2 regions of the Knoellia altitudinis genome follow, and region 2 is predicted to be linked to the other one. Evidence: predicted binding sites of a transcription regulator. Region 2 holds the regulator's gene; the other holds the start of a gene.
What was found. Region 2 encodes HspR, which represses chaperone genes until heat shock. Its sites were predicted from a motif close to AAGTTGAGTCNNNNNGACTCAACTT; they were not measured.
Positions count from the first base shown of each region.

Region 1: ACFQW8_RS08245 (ATP-dependent Clp protease ATP-binding subunit) is a predicted target of HspR. The motif match lies at 2,793-2,817, and genes of this name have one in related genera.

Region 1 is NZ_JBHTDK010000001.1:1,759,264-1,766,159, reverse strand. It holds gene ku (non-homologous end joining protein Ku) at 1-735, shown strand, start outside; gene ACFQW8_RS08255 (Fpg/Nei family DNA glycosylase) at 790-1,626, shown strand; gene ACFQW8_RS08250 (slipin family protein) at 1,998-2,678, shown strand; gene ACFQW8_RS08245 (ATP-dependent Clp protease ATP-binding subunit) at 2,968-5,508, shown strand; gene ACFQW8_RS08240 (DUF305 domain-containing protein) at 5,601-6,278, opposite strand; gene ACFQW8_RS08235 (LVIVD repeat-containing protein) at 6,460-6,896, shown strand, end outside.
Region 2 is NZ_JBHTDK010000001.1:2,060,669-2,067,564, reverse strand. It holds gene mmsB (multiple monosaccharide ABC transporter permease) at 1-213, opposite strand, end outside; gene mmsA (multiple monosaccharide ABC transporter ATP-binding protein) at 210-1,757, opposite strand; gene ACFQW8_RS09715 (ribonuclease E inhibitor RraB) at 2,083-2,349, opposite strand; gene ACFQW8_RS09710 (heat shock protein transcriptional repressor HspR) at 2,469-2,924, opposite strand; gene ACFQW8_RS09705 (DnaJ C-terminal domain-containing protein) at 2,927-3,973, opposite strand; gene grpE (nucleotide exchange factor GrpE) at 3,999-4,691, opposite strand; gene dnaK (molecular chaperone DnaK) at 4,688-6,592, opposite strand; gene ACFQW8_RS09690 (SDR family NAD(P)-dependent oxidoreductase) at 6,769-6,896, shown strand, end outside.

The sequences.
Region 1 (6,896 bases), 300 kb from region 2:
GTCGCGTTCGACGACATCGCCAAGGGCTACGAGACCGAGGACGGCGACATGGTCGTCCTCACCGACGAGGACTTCAAGGACCTGCCGAGCAAGTCCTCGAAGGAGATCAACGTCGAGAAGTTCGTGCCGACGGAGCAGATCGACCCGATGCTGCTCGACAAGAGCTACTACCTCGAGCCCGACAAGACGGCGACCAAGCCCTATGTGCTGCTGCGCGAGGCGCTCGAGTCCGAAGGCCGGATGGCCGTGGTCACGGTCTCGATCCGCACCCGGATGACGATGGCCGTGCTGCGGGTGCGCGAAGGCGTCATCGTCATGCAGACGATGCTGTGGCCCGACGAGATCCGCAAGCCCGACTTCGCGAGCGTCGAGCAGGCCGAGGACGCGACCGACAAGGAGATGGCGATGGCCAAGCTCCTCATCGAGCAGCTCGCCGGTGACTTCGAGGCCGACGACTACGAGGACGACTACGCCATCGCGCTCCAGTCGCTCGTCAAGGCCAAGGTCGAGGGTGGCGAGGTCCGGGCGCCCGCCGCCGAGGCCGAGGAGTCCGGCGAGGTCGTCGACCTGCTGGCCGCCCTGGCGAAGTCGGTCGAGAAGGCCAAGGCCTCCCGCGGCGAAGCACCCGCCAAGCCGGCCGCCAAGAAGTCCGCAGCCAAGGCAGCGGCCAAGCCCACCAAGAAGGCCGCAGCCAAGAAGTCGACCACGAAGAAGGCTGCCAAGAAGGCCTCCTGACCCCCACCGCAGGTCGGTATGCCGCCCAGTCTGGGCGTGGCCGATGATGGGCGCATGCCCGAAGGCCACACCCTCTTTGCCCTCGCCCGCGACCTCGACACCGCCTTCAGGGGGACGTCGCCGACGGTGACGAGCCCGCAGGGCAGGTTTGCGCAGGGCGCCGCGCTCGTCACCGGGCACGAGGTCCTCGAGGCGACGTCGTGGGGCAAGCACCTCTTCGTCGAGTTCACGGGCGACCGGATTCTGTGGGTGCACCTTGGCCTGATCGGCTCCTTCAGGATCGACACGACGTCGTATGCCGGTGAGCTGCCGGTTGTCGGTCAGGTGCGGTGCCGCTTCGCGACGGACGACCATGTCGCCGACCTGCGCGGCCCCATGGTGTGTGACGTCGTGACGCCGGAGAAGGTCGACGAGGTCCTCGCGCGGTTGGGCCCTGATCCGTTGCGCGCCAGCGACATCCGGTCCGACCCTGAGCTCGCGTGGAGGCGGATCCAGCGGTCGGGCAAGCCGATCGCCGAGCTGCTCATGGACCAGTCGGTGCTGGCCGGGGTGGGCAACGTCTATCGGTGCGAGGTGCTGTTCCGGTTGCGGGTCAACCCTTTTCGCCCCGGCAACAAGCTGCAGCGCAAGACGTGGCGGGCCATCTGGGAGGACCTCGTCGCGCTGCTCCCCCTCGGTGTGGCGACGCGCAGGATCGTCACCGTCCACGAGCAGGTCGACGCCGTCGCGCAGGCGCTCGAGGCCGGTGAGGACGTGCGCCTGACGACGCGCGACTCCTACGTCTACAAGCGTCAGGGCGAGGCGTGCCACGTGTGCGGCTCGAGGATCCGCACCCAGCTCGTGGCAGGTCGCAACCTCTTCTGGTGCGGCAACTGCCAACGTCGCGGCTGAGTCCCCCCACGCGTCCAGCGCGAGGTGAGGGCACCGTAATTCGGTGGCGGACGGCATACCTGCGTCGTCACACTGGACCACGGACGAGCGAGAGGAAGCAGTCGGAGCGGCGTGCCGTGAACCGGTCCTGCGCATCGCCTCTCGTCGAGAGTTCCACGGTATGCCCTGTCAAGGCTTCGGGTTCAACTCCCGCTCAACCGACAGGTGGTGCCGGGCAGGCTCACGGATCGTCGTGCTCTGCGGCCCGGGTGGTCAGGTCGACACCCGACGCCCCGCGCGACGCTCCGCTGCCCGGCACCATCACCCCGCCATCCCGTCCTGTCTAGTCCGCCATGCACCAACCATCTCGCGCACCCCGAAGGAGGCTGCCCATGCTGTTCATCCATGTCACCGTCCCGGCCCACACCGCCGCGGTCGAGCTCGTCGACGGCACCCCTGTTCGGGTGCTCGAGCCCGGCCGCCACCGTCGGGCGCGCCGCGCGAGCTACGTCCACGTGGACCTGCGCGAGCAGCTGCTCGCCGTCGCGCCGCAGGAGATCCTCACCGCTGACGGCGTGCAGGTGCGCGTCTCGGCCGCGGTGCGGTGGACCGTCGCGGACCCGGTCGCGTGGCTCGAGCGCGCGGCGGACCCGCTCGGTCTGGTCTACCTGGCAACCCAGGTGGGCCTGCGCGACTCCGTGGCGGCGCTGACCCTCGACTCGGTGAGCCAGCGCGGGTCCGGTCTCGACGCGGCGACGCTCACGGCCGCCGTGGGTGCTGCGGCGCGCCCGCTGGGCATCGCGGTGGACGAGGTCGTCATCAAGGACGTCATGGTCCCGGCCGAGGTCCGGGCGGCGACGCTCGAGCTGGCCACGGCGCGCCAGCGTGGGGCGGCCCAGCTCGAGATGGCCCGGGCCGAGACCGCGGCGCTCCGCTCGCTCGCCAACGGCGCCAAGCTGCTCGACGACCACCCGGCGCTGGCCCGGATGCGTCTTGTCCAGTCGGCACCGTTCGGGACGCAGCTCGTCATCAAGGTGGGCGACGACGAGCCGGCCTCGTCCGGACCCACGTGACTGCCTGCCTGGCGTCCCACGGGTCCCTCTCACTTCGCTTGACCGCCGCGGTCAGGCGAAGTGAGAGGAACCCACTTCCGGCGGGAAAGGTGGGGCGGCCGTCTGCCGAGAGCGAACATGAGTCCCCTCGGCTCAGCCCCAAGGAACACTGTGCGGGTATGCCGCGTTGGACGCCTTGACACACCTCGCCCTGCCGAATTGTGACCGGACCTGCGTGAACGGGCCGCCGCGACATACAGGCAGCGGGGATAGCATCGAGGTGACTTAGAAGATCAGTCAGGAGCCAGCAATGTTCGAACGGTTCACAGACCGGGCCCGTCGGGTGGTCGTCCTCGCGCAGGAAGAGGCGCGCCTGCTCAACCACAACTACATCGGCACCGAGCACATCCTGCTCGGCCTCATCCACGAGGGTGAGGGTGTCGCGAGCAAGGCTCTGGAGAGCCTGGGGATCTCGCTCGACGCCGTCCGTGAGCAGGTGCAGGAGATCATCGGCCAGGGCCAGCAGGCCCCGACCGGTCACATCCCGTTCACGCCGCGCGCCAAGAAGGTCCTCGAGCTCTCGCTGCGTGAGGCGCTGCAGCTCGGCCACAACTACATCGGCACCGAGCACATCCTGCTCGGCCTGATCCGCGAGGGCGAGGGCGTCGCCGCCCAGGTCCTCGTCAAGCTCGGCGCCGACCTCGGTCGGGTCCGCCAGCAGGTCATCCAGCTCATCTCGGGCTACCAGGGTGGCAAGGAGGGCGCTGCGGCCGGAGTCCAGGGCGGCCCCGCCGAGGGCACCCCCGCCGGTTCGCTCGTGCTCGACCAGTTCGGTCGCAACCTCACCGTGGCTGCCCGCGAGGGCAAGCTCGACCCCGTCATCGGGCGTGAGAAGGAGATCGAGCGGGTCATGCAGGTGCTGTCCCGCCGCACCAAGAACAACCCGGTCCTCATCGGTGAGCCCGGCGTCGGCAAGACCGCCGTCGTCGAGGGTCTCGCCCAGGACATCGTGCGCGGCGAGGTCCCCGAGACGCTCAAGGACAAGCAGCTCTACACGCTGGACCTCGGCGCGCTCGTCGCCGGCAGCCGCTACCGCGGTGACTTCGAGGAGCGCCTCAAGAAGGTCCTCAAGGAGATCCGCACCCGCGGCGACATCGTGCTGTTCATCGACGAGATCCACACCCTCGTCGGTGCCGGTGCGGCCGAGGGCGCAATCGACGCCGCGAGCATCCTCAAGCCGATGCTGGCCCGTGGTGAGCTCCAGGTCGTCGGTGCGACGACGCTGGACGAGTACCGCAAGCACATCGAGAAGGACGCCGCCCTCGAGCGCCGCTTCCAGCCCATCCAGGTGGCCGAGCCGACGCTGGCCCACGCCATCGAGATCCTCAAGGGGCTGCGCGACCGCTACGAGGCGCACCACCGCGTCTCCATCACCGACGGTGCGCTCGTCGCGGCGGCCAACATGGCCGACCGCTACATCAACGACCGCTTCCTCCCGGACAAGGCCATCGACCTCATCGACGAGGCCGGCGCCCGGTTGCGCATCCGCCGCATGACCGCACCGCCGGACCTGCGCGAGTTCGACGAGAAGATCCAGGCCGTCGTGCGCGAGAAGGAGTCGGCGATCGACGGGCAGGACTTCGAGAAGGCCGCGCGACTGCGTGACGACGAGAAGAACCTGCGCAACGAGAAGACCCAGCGTGAGACCGAGTGGAAGTCCGGTGACCTCGACGTCGTCGCCGAGGTCGACGAGGAGCTCATCGCCGAGGTCCTGGCGGCCTCGACCGGCATCCCGGTCTTCAAGCTGACCGAGGAGGAGTCGAGCCGACTGCTCCACATGGAGGACGAGCTGCACAAGCGCGTCGTCGGCATGGACGACGCCATCAAGGCGCTCTCGCAGGCGATCCGTCGCACCCGCGCCGGCCTCAAGGACCCGCGTCGCCCCGGTGGCTCGTTCATCTTCGCCGGGCCCACGGGCGTCGGCAAGACCGAGCTCGCCAAGACGCTCGCCGAGTTCCTCTTCGGTGACGAGGACAGCCTCATCCAGCTCGACATGTCCGAGTACAGCGAGAAGCACACCGTCTCGCGGCTCTTCGGCTCGCCTCCCGGCTACGTCGGCTACGAGGAGGGTGGCCAGCTCACCGAGAAGGTGCGGCGCAAGCCGTTCTCGGTCGTCCTCTTCGACGAGGTCGAGAAGGCCCACCCCGAGATCTTCAACTCCCTGTTGCAGGTGCTCGAGGACGGCCGCCTCACCGACTCCCAGGGTCGGGTCGTCGACTTCAAGAACACGGTCATCATCATGACGACCAACCTCGGCACGCGCGACATCACCAAGGGCGCCCTCGGCTTCACCGCCGGCCCGGACACGACGAGCAGCTACGACCGGATGAAGAACAAGGTGACGGACGAGCTCAAGCAGCACTTCCGTCCCGAGTTCCTCAACCGCGTCGACGACACGATCGTCTTCCCGCAGCTCACCCGCGAGGAGATCATCCAGATCGTCGACCTCGAGATCGCCAAGCTCGACAAGCGGCTCAAGGACAAGGACATGGGCATGGAGCTCACGCCTGCGGCCAAGTCCCTGCTCGCCAAGCGCGGCTACGACCCCGTGCTGGGTGCGCGACCGCTGCGGCGCACGATCCAGCGCGAGATCGAGGACGTGCTGTCCGAGAAGATCCTCTTCGGAGAGCTCAAGTCCGGCGAGATCGTTGCGGTCGACACGACCGGCGAGGGCAAGGACGACACGTTCACCTTCGCTGGTGCCCGCAAGGCCGACATCGTCGAGGTCCCGGTCGTCACGGCCGGCGCGTCGGCTCCCCCGAGCAGCGGGGCTGCCGCCTCGGGCGAGTAACCAGGCACCTCACCCAGCCAGACACACAAAGGCGGGGTATGCCGGAACGAGAGTTCCCGGCATACCCCGCCTTTGTGTTGAACGGGGAAGCGTCAGGAGAGGCGCGCCAGCATGGTCTGCATCTGCTGGATCTGCTTGGACTGGGTCACGTTGATCTCGTCGGCCATCTCGCCCACGATCTCCTCACCGGCCACGTCGCCGTGGTCACCGACCATCTTCAGGGCACCCTTGTGGTGCTCGATCATCAGGCTGAGGAAGAGCCGATCGGCCGCCACGCCACTCGCCTTGGCGAGCTCGGCCAGCTGTGCCGGCGTCGCCATCCCCGGCATCCCGGCGTGCTCATGGTCGCCCAGCCGCGGGTTGGTCGCCTGCGGCGGAACCTCCTGCTTGCGCTCCTCCAGCCACGTCGTCATCGCCAGGATCTCGGGCTTCTGCTCGTCACCGATGCGCGAGGCGATGGACTTGGCCTGGGTGTCGCTCATCCGTGGGAGAGCGGTCTCGACCATGACGAGGGCCTGGGCGTGGTGGACGATCATGTCCTGGTAGAAGGTGACGTCCCCGCGCGCGACCGTGGGTGCCGGCTGCTGGGTCGCAGCGCTGCCGCTCATCGTCTGGTTGGGCTCCCCCGGAAGCCCCGGCTGGATGACCGGGTCGCTCGAGGTCGGGGCCGTCCGTCGAGGCACCGGCACGGAGTCGTCTCCGGAACAACCGGCGACGGCGAGGAGTCCGGTCAGGGCGAGAGCCGCGAGGTGGCGGGAAGCAGAGCGCATGCGCGGCACTGTAGTTCCCATCCCTGACCGTCGGGAGGCGCGCTTGTCCTGCGGGTCCGGGAAACCGGTCAGTAGTGAGTTCTTACCTTCCCTTTACCCACCTGCCGGAACTTTTGGACGACCATGACCTCACCGCACAATCACCTGGGCAGTCCCTGGCTGTCCAACTTCAGGAGGAACCATGAGGCTTTTCCGCACAGTGGGGGTCGCGGCCGTTGCCGCGCTCGCCGCGAGCGGCTGGGGCGTGGCTTCAGCCGGCGCCGCTGACGTCGAACCGGAAGCAGTCGGCGTGTCCGGCACCCAGCTCGCACCTGACCAGATCGGTCGCAGCAAGAACGTGCAGCACCTCTTCAACACCCCGCACATCGCCCCTGTCGACAGCACGGGCAGCGACATCGCCTTCTCGGGCAACAAGGCGTTCGTCGGCAACTACGACGGCTTCGTCATCTACGACGTGACCAACGCGGCCAAGCCCGAGGTCCTCGCCCGGGTCCTCTGCCCCGGCTCGCAGAACGACATCACCATCTCCGGTGACCTCCTCTACCTGTCCACGGACTCCTCCCGCAGCGACACCTCGTGCGAGTCCACGACGGCCCCGGCTCAGGCCAAGGCTTCGTG
Region 2 (6,896 bases):
CGAGAGGTCGATGTGACCGGCGATGATGACGAGCACCATCCCGATCGCCATGACGAGGATGTAGCTGTTGCCCTGGAAGATGTTGATGACGTTGCCGGGGTCGAGCGTCAACCCGTCCGTGAGGAACTGGAAGAGCACGATGAGGAAGACGAGGGCGAAGATCATCCCGAACTGACGGGTGTCTCCCCCGAAGATCTCCTTGAGCTTGTTCATGCTGCGTCCTTCGGGGTGGATTCAGGGGCGGAGCTCGCTGAGCCGGTCTTGGTCATGAGGCGCATGAGGGACTCCTGGTCCGCTGCGGCCTTGTCGAGGACACCGGTGATCCGGCCCTCGCTGATCGTGTAGATGCGGTCGCTGAGCCCGAGCAGCTCGGGCAGCTCGGAGCTGACGACGATGACACCCTTGCCCTCGCTCGCGAGGCGCTGGATGATCCCGTAGATCTCGAACTTCGCACCGACGTCGATGCCGCGCGTGGGCTCGTCGAGGATGAGCAGGTCGGGGTCGGTGAAGAGCCACTTGGCCAGGACGACCTTCTGCTGGTTGCCGCCCGAGAGCTTGGCCACGCCGTAGTCGACCGACGGGGTCTTGGTGCGCAGCGCCTTGCGGTACTCGTCGGCCGCCGTGTGCTCGGCCCTGCGGTCGATGACGAGGTTGTGGGCGATCTTCTGCAGCTTGGCCGACACGGTCGTCGACTTGATGTCGTCGAGAAGGTTGAGGCCCAGGCTCTTGCGGTCCTCGGTGACATAGCCGATCCCGGCGTCGATCGCGGCCGGCACGGTGCGCAGGTCGACCCGCTTGCCGTTGAGCGTCATCTCGCCGCTCTGCCACGTGCCGTAGGAGTGGCCGAAGATCGAGCGCATGAGCTCGGTCCGACCCGAGCCCATGAGCCCGGCGAAGCCGACGATCTCACCGCGGCGGACGAAGAACTCGGACTGCTTGGCGACGAGCCGGTCGGGGACCTGCGGGTGAGCCACGGTCCAGTTCTTGACCTCGAACATCACCTCGCCGATGTCGGGCGTGTGGTCGGGGAAGCGCGACTCCAGCGAACGGCCGACCATGCCGCGGATGATGCGGTCCTCGTCGACGGCGCCCTCGCGCACGTCGAGGGTCTCGACCGTCTGCCCGTCGCGGATGATCGTGATCGCGTCCGCGATCGCCTCGATCTCGTTGAGCTTGTGGCTGATCATGATCGAGGTGATGCCCCGGCCCTGCAGGCCCCTGATGAGGTCGAGCAGGTGACGTGAGTCCTCCTCGTTGAGCGCTGCCGTGGGCTCGTCGAGGATGAGCAGCTGGACGTCCTTGGCCAGGGCCTTGGCGATCTCGACGAGCTGCTGCTTGCCCACGCCGATGTTCTTGATCGGCGTCTCGGGGTCCTCCTCGAGGCCGACCCGCGCCAGCAGGTCGCGAGCGCGGTTGTTGGTCTTCACCCAGTCGATGGCCCCGCGCCTGGTCTCCTCGTTGCCGAGGAAGATGTTCTCGGCGATGGAGAGCTCGGGGATGAGCGCCAGCTCCTGGTGGATGATCACGATGCCGGCGTGCTCGGAGTCGCGGATGTTGTTGAACGTGACGTCGGCACCGTTGAAGCGGATCGTCCCGTCGTAGGTGCCGTGGGGGTGGACGCCGGACAGCACCTTCATCAGGGTCGACTTGCCCGCACCGTTCTCACCGCAGATGGCGTGGACGTCACCGCGGCGCACGGTGAGGGTGACGTCGGAGAGGGCCTTGACACCGGGGAAGGTCTTGGTGATGCCCGTCATCTCCAGGATGGGCGCCGATCCAGCCACATCGTCTCCTCGTCGCGTCACACCCGAGGACCTCGCTGGCCTCAGTGAGCCGATGTTAGACCCGCGACCTGTTGATTCCTCAACGTTGGCGGGAGGACGCGCACCCTTGTCCGGTGGACAAGGACAATCGGACAAAAGCGGGCTCTTCGCCGCCTGACAGCGGGGTCTGCCTCATGACAGGGGACCGGAGAGGGTGACACGCTGCCTCGATCCACAAGCTTCGGATTCGGATCCACGCTCGAGTCGCCCAGTCACAGACCGACGGAGGTCACCTCGGCGAACCCGCTGGGAGGTGTTCTCAGGCGTCGGGCTCGGGGTCGTACCAGCCGTGGTGCTCCTCCGCGAGGGCGGTGAAGCGGTCGCGCAGGCCGCTCTCCACCGGGCCCGCCTGGTCCTCGACCATGTCCTCACGGACGTGCACGCCCCAGTCGTGGTCCTCGGAGTCGTCTTCACCCGCGTGAGCGACCCGCAGGACGCGGACCTCGGAGAAGCCCTCGTCGGCGAGCTCGCTCGCGATCTGCTCGGCGGTGTCGCGTTCGGGGAAGAGGAGGAGATGCTCGGTCACGGCGCCAGTATGCAGCTCACGGCCCTTCCAGCGCTGCAGCCAGCCGTCCGTCGAGCCGGCCGCCAGCGGGAACCACAGCCCGTGGCCGTCGACCGGGAGGGCCTCGGCGCTGTGACCGATCAGGGGCGCCAGAGGACGAGCGCCTGCGACGCCGACCCGCCACCGGGTCTGCGCCGCGGTCGCTCGCCCAGCCGGCTGGCGAAGATCTCGCCGCCCGGGCCGACGGAGAACACCCGTGAGCCGACCGCTGCGAGACGGAGCCGCTCGGCCTCGTCGCTGACCTCGGCGAGGCGCGCGCGCAGCTCGTCGACCTGGTTCTCGAGCTCGAGGATGCGCGCCACCCCGGCGAGGCTGACTCCCTCCTCCTGCGAGAGGCGCTGCACCTCGCGGAGGAGCTCGACGTCGCGCGCGGAGTATCGACGCCCGCCACCTCGGGTCCGTGAGGGGGTAACCAGACCGAGGCGGTCGTACTGACGCAGGGTCTGGGCGTGCATGCCCGCGAGCTCGGCCGCGACGGAGATGACGAAGAGCGGAGCCTCGTCATCTCGCCGCGGCCTGGGCTGGCGGGCAGCCACGGTCAGACCTTCGCCCGGTCGGCGAGCTCGGCTCGGGGGTCGAGACCCTCGCTCTCGGCCTGCAGGACCTCGACGGCCTCACGAGCCTTGTCGGACAGGGCATCCGGGACGATGACCTGCACCTTGGCCAGCAGGTCGCCGGTGGCGTTCTTGCCGGCGACGCCGCGCCCCTTGACGCGCAGGACCCGACCCGACGGAGTGCCGGGGGCGATGCGTACCTTGACCTGGCTGCCGTCGAGGGTCGGAACGGCCACGGTGGCGCCGAGCGCAGCCTCGGCGAAGGTCACCGGCAGGTCGATCGTCAGGTGGTCACCCTCACGCCCGAAGACCGGGTGCTTCTCCACCGAGACGGCCAGCAGCAGGTCGCCCGCCGCAGCACCGGGCTCGCCCGGCTGCCCCTTGCCCCGGAGGCGGATCTTCTGGCCGTCCCTGACGCCGGCCGGGATACGCGCGGTGATCGTGCGCCCCTCAGCCGTCCGCAGCGTCACCGTCGAGCCCTCGACGGCGTCGCGGAACGGCAGGGTCGTGGAGGCCTGGACGTCCGCGCCCTTGCGGGGTCCGCGGGCGGCGCCGTACCCGGCATACCCCGGCTGTCCACCCCGGCCGGGGGCACCCCCGGCAGCCCCACCGAACATCTGGGCCAACAGGTCGTTGATGTCCTCGCCGCCGCCTCCGCCGGGGTAGCCGCCGTAGGACGACCCGCCACCGGTGTCGAATCGGACGCGGGACCCGCCGCCGCCACCGAACGCGCTGAAGACGTCGTCAAAGCCGCCGTTGCCACCGGCGCCGCCGGCGGTGAAACGGGCGCCGCCCTGAGCCATCTGGCGCACCGCGTCGTACTCCTCGCGCTGCTTGGGGTCGGACAGCACGGCGTTGGCCTCGCCGATGTCCTTGAACTTCCGCTCGGCCGCCGCGTCACCGGGGTTCTTGTCCGGGTGATGAGTGCGAGCAAGCTTGCGGTAGGCCTTCTTGATCGCACCTGCATCGGCGTCCTTGGGGACGCCGAGGATCGCGTAGAAGTCCTTCTCGAACCAGTCCTGGCTGGCCATCAGCGCCTCCTTCCGGTCGCTCGAGTCACTCAGGGTCGGCGACGGCCACACGCGCGGGGCGCAGGACCTGGTCGCCGGTGCGATATCCGGGCTGCAGCACCTGGACGACAGTCGTGCTCGTCGCGTCGCTCGGCAGCTCGGGGTTCGTGCTGTCCCACGCGGCGTGCATGAGGGCCTCGTGCCGCGTCGGGTCGAACGCCTCGCCGACGCTGCCGAAGCGGGTCAGGCCGAACTTGCCGAGGCTGGCCTCGAGCTTGTCCGCGATCGCCGCGAACGGACCCTCGGTGAGGTCGCCGTGGTCACGGGCCAGCTGGATGTCGTCGAGCACCGGCAGGACCGTCTCGAGGACGTCGCGCACCGCCCGCTCCTGGACGGCCGCCCGGTCGCGGTCGACGCGACGCTTGTAGTTGACGTACTCCGCGTTGAGCCGCTGGAGGTCGTCGAGCCGCTGGGCCGCGAGCGCCGTGTCCGGGTGCCCACCGCCGACGTGACCAGCGTCGCCGGTGTCGATGGCGTCGATCTGGTCCGCGAGCGAGGCGGTGGCCCCGGGCGCTGCCGGGGCCCCCTCCTCGCCGTCGTTCACGGACTCGGTGTTGATCGCGTCGGCGTCCGACGTGTCGGACGTCTGCTCGGCGGCATCGTCTCCGTCCACGATCTCGGCATCCACGATCTCGCCGTCGAAGACCTCGTCCTCACCCGGCATACGAGCGTCTGTCACTTCTTGTCCTCGGTGTCGTCGTCCTCGACGACCTCTGCGTCGACGACGTCGTCGTCGGACCCAGTGCCATCGGAGGCCGGGGCACCCTCGGAGCCGTCGCCGGCCGGCGCGTCACCGGACTCGCCCTGCTCGGCCGCCGCGGCATACATCGCGGCGCCCATCTTCTGGGACTCCTCGTTGAGGGTGTCGATCTTGGACTGGATGTCCTCGCGCGACGTCTGCGCCTCGGGCTTGAGAGCGTCCTTGAGGGCGACGAGCGCCTCGTCGACGGGCCCCCGCGCTTCGTCGCTGAGCTTGTCGCCGGACTCGGCGAGGAACTTCTCGGTCGAGAAGACGAGCGACTCGGCCTGGTTGCGGGTCTCGGTCTCCTCGCGGCGGGCCTTGTCCTCCTCGGCGTGGGCCTCGGCGTCCTTGACCATGCGCTCGATCTCCTCCTTGGACAGCGCACTGCCGCCCGAGATGGTGATCTTCTGCTCCTTGCCGGTGCCGCGGTCCTTGGCCGTCACGTGGACGATGCCGTTGGCGTCGATGTCGAAGGTGACCTCGACCTGCGGCACGCCACGGGGGGCGGGCGCGATGCCGGAGAGCTCGAAGGTGCCGAGCGCCTTGTTCTGCTGGGCGATCTCGCGCTCACCCTGGAAGACCTGGATGAGGACGCTCGGCTGGTTGTCCTCGGCCGTCGAGAAGACCTCGGAGCGCTTGGTCGGGATGGCCGTGTTGCGCTCGATGAGCTTGGTGAAGAGCCCACCCTTGGTCTCGATGCCGAGCGAGAGCGGAGTGACGTCGATGAGGAGGACGTCCTTGCGCTCGCCCTTGAGGACACCAGCCTGGAGGGCGGCGCCGAGCGCCACGACCTCGTCGGGGTTGACGCCCTTGTTGGGCTCCTTGCCACCGGTCAGCTCCTTGACGAGCGAGCTCACGGAGGGCATGCGGGTCGAGCCACCGACGAGGACCACGTGGTCGATGTCGGCGACGTTGATGCCGGCGTCCTTGATGACGTTCTGGAACGGCTGCTTGGTGCGGTCGAGCAGGTCCTTGGTCATCTGCTCGAACTGGGCGCGGGTCAGCGTCTCATCGAGGTGGATGGGGCCGTTCTCGCTCATCGAGAGGTACTGCATCGAGATGTTGGTCGAGCTGGCCGAGGAGAGCTCCTTCTTGGCCTGCTCGGCGGCGTCGCGCAGCCGCTGCATCGCGATCTTGTCCTTCGCGAGGTCGACGCCGGTGTTGTTCTTGACCGTGGTGAGGAGGTGCTGGACGACGCGGTCGTCCCAGTCGTCACCACCGAGCTGGTTGTCACCGCTCGTCGCACGGACCTGGATGGTGGCGAAGCCGTCCTCCGGGTCCTTGCCGACCTCGAGGAGGGACACGTCGAAGGTGCCACCACCAAGGTCGAAGACGAGGATGAGCTCGTCCTCCTTGCCCTTGTCGAGGCCGTAGGCGAGGGCCGCGGCAGTGGGCTCGTTGACGATGCGCAGGACGTTGAGGCCCGCGATCTCACCGGCCTCCTTGGTGGCCTGGCGCTCGGCGTCGTCGAAGTAGGCGGGGACGGTGATGACGGCGTCGGTGACCGGCTCACCCAGGTAGGACTCGGCGTCGCGCTTGAGCTTCTGGAGCGTGCGGGCGCTGATCTCCTGCGAGTTGTACTTCTTGCCGTCGATGTCCTCGCTGCGCCAGTCGGTGCCGATGTGGCGCTTGACGGAGCGGAGGGTGCGGTCGGCGTTGGTCACGGCCTGGCGCTTCGCGATCTCGCCGACGAGGACCTCACCGCCCTTGGTGAAGGCGACGACCGACGGCGTGGTGCGACCCCCCTCGGAGTTCGCGATGATCGTGGGCTCGCCACCCTCGAGGACGGCGACGGCTGAGTTCGTGGTTCCGAGGTCGATACCGACTGCACGGGCCATGGTGGGATCTCCTTGTGTTGCTGGGTTGAGTTGCCTGCACTCAAGTTAGGAGCCGGTATGCCGCTTGGCAAATTCGCGCTTCCAAACTTGCGTTCACTCGACTCAACTCTCAACGGCGGGCGGGTGTTCCCGGACCCTGGCTGCGCGTGGGCGGCCGCGGCTGACAGGGTGGCCCCATGTCTTACGACCCCGGCCCTCGGTTCCTCGGCTCGCTCGTCCTCGTCACCGGGGCCGCCCACGGCATCGGGCGCGCCTGCGTCGAGTGGTTCGCCGCAGAGGGTGCCCGTGTCGTCGTCGCCGACCT